DNA from 2 places in the Bacillus sp. JZ39 genome. Region 2 is predicted to be linked to the other one. Evidence: a T-box and tRNA genes for the amino acid it is inferred to sense, from the RefSeq annotation. Region 2 holds a T-box; the other holds one or more tRNA genes.
What was found. A T-box is a leader RNA that pairs with one kind of tRNA and senses whether it is charged. The one in region 2 lies ahead of tyrS (tyrosine--tRNA ligase), so its partner is inferred to be a tRNA-Tyr.
Positions count from the first base shown of each region.

Region 1: it has a tRNA-Tyr gene. The T-box ahead of tyrS (tyrosine--tRNA ligase) is inferred to sense a tRNA for this amino acid. The anticodon was not compared.

Region 1 covers NZ_CP096389.1:191,956-195,353, reverse strand. The annotation lists gene cdaA (diadenylate cyclase CdaA) at 1-251, opposite strand, end outside; gene rsiW (anti-sigma-W factor RsiW) at 412-1,038, opposite strand; gene sigW (RNA polymerase sigma factor SigW) at 1,052-1,615, opposite strand; tRNA gene M1D65_RS01110 (tRNA-Gln) at 1,846-1,917, opposite strand; tRNA gene M1D65_RS01105 (tRNA-Tyr) at 1,922-2,006, opposite strand; tRNA gene M1D65_RS01100 (tRNA-Thr) at 2,029-2,101, opposite strand; tRNA gene M1D65_RS01095 (tRNA-Val) at 2,106-2,181, opposite strand; tRNA gene M1D65_RS01090 (tRNA-Glu) at 2,185-2,259, opposite strand; gene M1D65_RS01085 (DUF523 domain-containing protein) at 2,439-2,894, shown strand; gene M1D65_RS01080 (GNAT family N-acetyltransferase) at 2,907-3,389, shown strand.
Region 2 covers NZ_CP096389.1:3,743,435-3,746,832, forward strand. The annotation lists gene M1D65_RS19185 (YwaF family protein) at 1-557, opposite strand, end outside; gene ywaE (tyrZ transcriptional regulator YwaE) at 707-1,222, shown strand; T-box leader at 1,217-1,431, shown strand; gene tyrS (tyrosine--tRNA ligase) at 1,473-2,714, shown strand; gene ywaD (aminopeptidase YwaD) at 2,870-3,398, shown strand, end outside.

The sequences.
Region 1 (3,398 bases), 460 kb from region 2:
TCAGGCTGAAAAATAATAATAATTGCTAAAAATCCCCATGTTATCGCTTGGTCCATCAGCCATTGAAGTGTGCTGAGGCCCAAATATTGGCTGGCCATACGAACAAGCACGATGACTACAATTCCTTTTAACAGCTGAACCGCTTTCGTGCCGCGTATCACCATAATCAATTTATATATCACATACCAAACAAGGAGAATATCAACGGCATTGCCGAGGTACTGCAAAAAAGGGATATCCTCAAAAGCCATTTCCTCGTCCTCCAAGATTTCAGTCATTTCGTATTTTGTGTTTTACGTGTTACGCATATGTACTTTACATAGCGAGCCCATTATACCACATTTCGATTTAGCAAGTGAAATGTGCCAGCCCTCTCAGCCCGCAAAAAAAGAGCAAAGCGGCTAACGCGCTTTACTCTTCTCCGTTCGGACTGAATGCATCGAGTACACTTTTCCCCGCAGACTTCATCTTGTACCATGTCCAATCGAATAATTGATTGATTTCTTCAATCTGACCGGTGACTTGTCCAGCAGAGGCCATATATTTTTCTCCGTTTACGACGGTTACATCCCCGTCTATTTTGCCTTTAATAATCAGCTTGCCGTTTTTGACAGTGACATCACCTTTGACCGTCTCACCTTCTGGCACGGTCACAGTATGGTTATGAACCACAAGATTCGGCTGCTTGGACACGCTGAAATTGTGGTCATTATGCCAGCTGTTAAAAAAACCCCCGCCCATCAAAATGATGAATACCGCAGCAGCTGCGATAACGGGATGGGATCTGAACCATCTTTTTACAGAAGCTCTTTTCTTCTCCTTAGGCAATTTTGCCATGACATTAGCGGTAAAATCCGCGGGGGCTTCGACATGCGATGTGCTCCGTACGAGCGCTATGGATTTCTCCATCTCGTAAAAATGCTTTCTGCATTTCTCGCATGTCTCCAGATGTTCATTTAATACGTGTTCATCTTTTGGAAGGATATCTCCATCAAGATGCATATGCATAAGCTGCACAATTTGTTCAGGACAGCTCATTTCATCACCCCACTTAAAGATCCCTTAATTGTTTTCTAAGAGCCTCTCTGCCTCTGTGAATCCGCGTTTTCACAGTCCCCACAGGAATGTTTAGAATCTCCCCGATTTCAATTAATGAGAGTTCGTCAATATACTTTAATACGATGACTGTTCTGTATTTGTCAGGAAGCTTTAAAATTTTCTGCTGTATCGTGTTTGAGAGCTCCAGCGACACAACTGCATCTTCAGGCAAAACACCATCTGCGGCGATTTGAGAATACATGGTCAAGCCTTCCGTACCAGCCACCTCTGCATCGAGGTAATAATCCGGCTTCTTTTTGCGAATGCGGTCAATGGTCAAATTGGTCGCGATTCGATAAAGCCAAGTTGAAAATTTCCGGTTAATATCAAAACTGTCGATATTAACGTACGCTCTGATGAAAGCTTCCTGTGCAATATCCTCCGCCTCATGCACATTGCCAAGCATACGGTAGCAAAGCTGATAAATTTTATCTTTGTAAATATCTACGATGTCCGCAAATGCATCCTGGTCGCCTTTTTTGACTTGTTTAATTCTTTTTTTAATCATCATTTCCATATTTATCTAACCTCTGCCTTCACCGGTCTGTATGTATACGAGCTTCGTTTCAAAAGGTTTCAATTTTTTTATAAAATAAGTTTATCAAATTTTTGGCAGGGTGTAGATGGTAATTCGTGAATAAACTACCTTAACATATTTTTAAAATTATTATACAGACTGAACAGTTAGAAGTTGGAATGATTTTTCCGAAAAGAAAAAAGACACCTTTTGATCAAAGGTGTCTGTGACTGGGCTAGCTGGATTCGAACCAACGCATGACGGAGTCAAAGTCCGTTGCCTTACCGCTTGGCTATAGCCCAATAATGGTGGAGGGGGGCAGATTCGAACTGCCGAACCCTGAGGGAGCGGATTTACAGTCCGCCGCGTTTAGCCACTTCGCTACCCCTCCACATAAAATTTTGAAAAAACAGTGCCGGCAAGAGGACTTGAACCCCCAACCTACTGATTACAAGTCAGTTGCTCTACCAATTGAGCTACACCGGCAAGATGGTGGAGGATGACGGGCTCGAACCGCCGACCCTCTGCTTGTAAGGCAGATGCTCTCCCAGCTGAGCTAATCCTCCAAATGGTGACCCGTACGGGATTCGAACCCGTGTTACCGCCGTGAAAGGGCGGTGTCTTAACCGCTTGACCAACGGGCCGTTGTGTTCTCGTCGAGCTGACAAAAGTTATTATATACAGGTCACCCCCTGTTTGTAAAGAGAAAAATTAAATTTTTTATTTTCAAACTTTTTAACTCCTTTTTTAACTGAAAAAGCCTCCCAACTAAAGCCATTTATTTTATGATAGAGACAAGCAAAGCAAGAGAGGAGAACCTAATATGATTCTAGTCAGTTCTTGCCTTGGAGGCATTGAATGCAGATATAACGGCTCTCACGCAGCGTCGGAGAAAATCAGAAAACTCGTCGATGAAAAGAAAGCAGTCATGGCTTGCCCTGAACTTCTCGGCGGCTTCTCTACCCCACGCGAACCCGCAGAAATCATAGGAGGCACCGGCGAGGATGTCCTCAATGGAACAGCGAAAATCGTGACAGCTTCAGGAGAAGACGTCACAGAACTATATATGGAAGGCGCCGCGAAAACATTGGCTTACGCAAAAGAAATCAACGCTTCTGCCGTCATATTAAAAGAAAACAGTCCATCTTGCGGAAGCGGTTTTATCTATAACGGCACATTCTCTGGCAAAAAAATCACCGGCAGCGGAGTAACCGCCGCACTGTTAAAACAAGCGGGCTACCGCGTCATTTCGGAAAACGAGCTTGACGACATATTGTAAGGAGGCCACCACATGACTCAAGACATTTCTTTATCCTTCTATAAGCCTGAACACTTGCCCGAGCTTCAATCATTCACGCTCACCAACGATGACAAACGCTTTACCTCCCTCCCGAAAGAGGTGCTGTCTCAGGCTCTGGGCATACAGGACCGATACCCGGTTGTCATCTTAAAAGACGACCTTCCAGTCGGTTTTTTCATTTTACATGCATCAAAAGAAACGCTTGCTTCCTATTCTAACAATCCATTTGCTTTACTGCTCAGCTCCCTGTCTTTAAACGCTGTGCATCACGGAAAAGGCTATGCGAAAAAAGCCATGCTTTTGCTTCCCGCTTTTGTGAGCGGATATTTTCCATGGTGCGACGAAATCATCTTGGCCGTCAATCATCTGAACATACGCGCAAAACACCTTTATATGAAAAGCGGGTTCCTTGATAAAGGACGGCGAAGAATCGGGCCGCTTGGAGAACAGTTGATCCTTCATCATTTCTTATAGTCTCTTAAG
Region 2 (3,398 bases):
CAGCGATCAATCAGAAAAATACAGACGCCGTACACATTAACAAGCAGGACTGTCACCCATAACGAGCGCTGGCCCATTCTGTAGGTGCCAATCACAGCCATCAGCAGACAGGATAAAAACACAGACCCGTGAGAAATAAAAAAGAGGATATATCGGATATGCGGAAATGAAAACATTCCGAGGTCAGGAGTGGCAAGAGCCTGAATCGAACTGCCGATGCCGACAAAAAACAAAAACACAAACAGCTTTCTGCTTTTTGTCACTAACATAATAGCTGACAAATACACCGACAGGTCACTAAGCTGGAGAGGCAATGAAGTGCGCACCGACCACCTGCCCGTGGCGATCATCCATATTTGATAGCCGATTTGCGAACCAAGCAAAAGAAACACAAACAGAGAACGTAAAAACCGGCTGGCCCTCGGCTGCTTGACCCCCTCTTGGAACAAAAACAACAGAATGGCCAAAAGGGCGATAATCGCTAACGTCACTACATGCTCTGTCGAAAACAGATGAAACGGATCATGCTTATAGACGGATTGAACATATTTTTGCAAAACTGCACCCCCGTTTGCGGGTTTTTGTTTATTTTGGCGTTGTTTGGGCTTTTTTTATTCACCGATATATGGGCTTGAAGTTCACATCAGAGTCTGTTACAATTCGTTTCATAGCTAATGATTCTGATAATTTAAGGCAGGCCTAAAAAATGGAACGTTCCCATCAACATCAGCAGCTTCGGAAGGAAGAACACGATACACTTTCTAAGCTCAAACAAATGCCCGTCGAGTCACTCAACCTAGAAGCAATTTCGATCGCTACGAATCTGTATCGGTCTGCACAAAGGCTCCGTGTCAAAATGGAGACTGAGGTTCTTTCTTCCTATAACCTTTCTTGGACCGCTTTCTCCATTCTTTATGATCTATGGGTATGGGGAGCGCTCGAAACGAGAAAAATCGCTGAGCTGTCAGGGATATCTACAGCTACAGCAAGCAACGTGATCAAAACGCTCGAAAAAAAGAGTTTTTGCAGTAAAAGCATCGACACAAGAGATCGGCGACTCGTGTTTGTCTCAATCACCGATTCCGGCAAACAAGCGATCGAAGAACTCTACCCGGAGTTTCACAAAGGGGAAACAGAGCTCATTGCGGGAATGACGAAGGACGAACAGAAAATATTGACAGGGCTGCTTAGAAAGGTAGCTGACAATCTTCATACAACATAAGCTTTGACGGGAATCCAGTAGCGGTTTGTCTCCCTGTTTCAGAGAGCCGGCGGAAGGTGCGAGCCGGCACACAGCAAACGTGAATTACCTCCCCGAGCTTTCTTTGTGAACCTTAAAAGTAGCAAAGAACGGGAAACCGTTATTCGAATGAGCGGAAGACAATGTCTTCAACCAGGGTGGTACCGCGTGCATTGAGCCACGTCCCTTATTGGGATGGGCTCTTTTTTGTGTTTGTAAAAAAGGAGGAAAAATGATGAGAACATTTGAGCAGCTCACAGCGTCACAGCAAAAAGAGGTAGAAAGACAGCTTCAGCTATACATGACAGGCGCCCACGAAGTCATACCGCCGGAGGAATTAAAGGCAAAGCTCGTGAAATCAATTTCCACGGGCACGCCGCTTAAAATTAAGCTCGGATTAGATCCGTCTGCACCGGATGTACATTTGGGCCATACGGTTGTGTTAAATAAGCTTCGCCAATTTCAAGAAAACGGCCACATTGTCCAGCTGTTAATTGGGGATTTCACAGGAAAAATTGGTGATCCGACCGGAAAATCGGCAGCCCGAAAGCAACTGACTGATGAAGAAGTTCAGCACAATGCCAAAACCTACTTTGAGCAATTCGGAAAAGTGCTTGATCCAGAAAAAGTCGAGCTTCACTATAACTCAAAATGGCTGAAAACATTGAATCTGGAAGATGTCATTGAATTAGCAGGGAAAATAACGGTAGCCCGCCTGATGGAGCGCGACGACTTTGAAGAACGCATCGCCATGCAAAAACCAATCTCACTGCATGAATTCTTTTACCCATTGATGCAGGGATATGATTCTGTCGTTCTCGAAAGTGATATTGAATTAGGCGGAACGGATCAGCATTTCAATGTCCTCATGGGACGGCATTTCCAAGAACGATACAACAAAGAAAAACAAGTCGTCATCCTTATGCCGCTCTTGGAAGGCTTGGATGGCGTCGAGAAAATGTCGAAGTCGAAACACAACTACATTGGCATTAACGAACATCCAAACGACATGTACGGAAAAACGATGTCACTGCCCGACAGCCTGATGAAAAAATACATCCACTTGGCGACAGACTTAGAGCTTGAAGAGAAAAAACAGCTCGTAAAAGACTTAGAAACCGGCGCCGTTCATCCGCGTGATGCCAAAATGCTTTTAGCCAAAACAATCGTCCGAATGTATCACGGAGAGAAAGCAGCAGAAGCTGCCGAACACTCGTTTAAAACAGTCTTTCAGGAAAACAGCCTGCCGGAAGATATACCGACCGTAAACTGGAAAGGCGAAAAAACGATAGCGATGATTGATCTGCTCGTCAAGCTAAAACTCCTCTCTTCGAAGAGCGAGGCGCGCCGCATGATTCAAAACGGCGGTGTACGCATCGACGGAGAGAAAATAACAGATATTCACGCCAAAGCAGAGATAAGAGAGAATATGATCATCCAAGTCGGCAAACGCAAGTTTTTAAAGCTCCAATAGTTTGATATTCCGAAACGCTTATGACCCTTCATTCATAAGCGTTTTTTTGCAGGTATAAAGCACTGTCTTTTCAAAAACGCTCTCCATCTTGCAGGAAACTCCTTTAGCATCCCGAAATATTCCCCAACCATACATTTAGGGGAGGTTTATTTTTGATGAAAAAGCTTTTGACTGTCATGACGATGGCTGTTTTAACTGCCGGCACACTGCTCTTGCCGGCACAGAGTGTCACCCCTGCCGCGCACGCTTTACAAATATCAAATAGCGAGCGCGAGCTTCCATTCAAAGCAAAGCATGCGTACTCTACCATTTCTCAGCTAAGTGAAGCAATCGGCCCCAGAATAGCCGGAACTGCAGCTGAAAAAAAGAGTGCCCTATTGATCGCCTCATCCTTGAGAAAATTAAAGCTTGATGTGAAGGTTCAACGATTCAACATTCCTGACCGGCTTGAGGGTACACTGTCTTCAGCAGGACGCGATATTCTTCTCCAAGCGGCGTCGGGCTCAACTCCGACTGAGGAACAAGGGCTGACGGCCCCGCTTTACAATGCGGGATTGGGCTATCAAAAGGACTTTACCGCTGACGCCAAGGGCAAAATCGCCTTGATTTCCAGAGGAGACCTGACTTATTACGAGAAAGCCAAAAATGCCGAAGCCGCCGGAGCGAAAGCTGTCATCATTTATA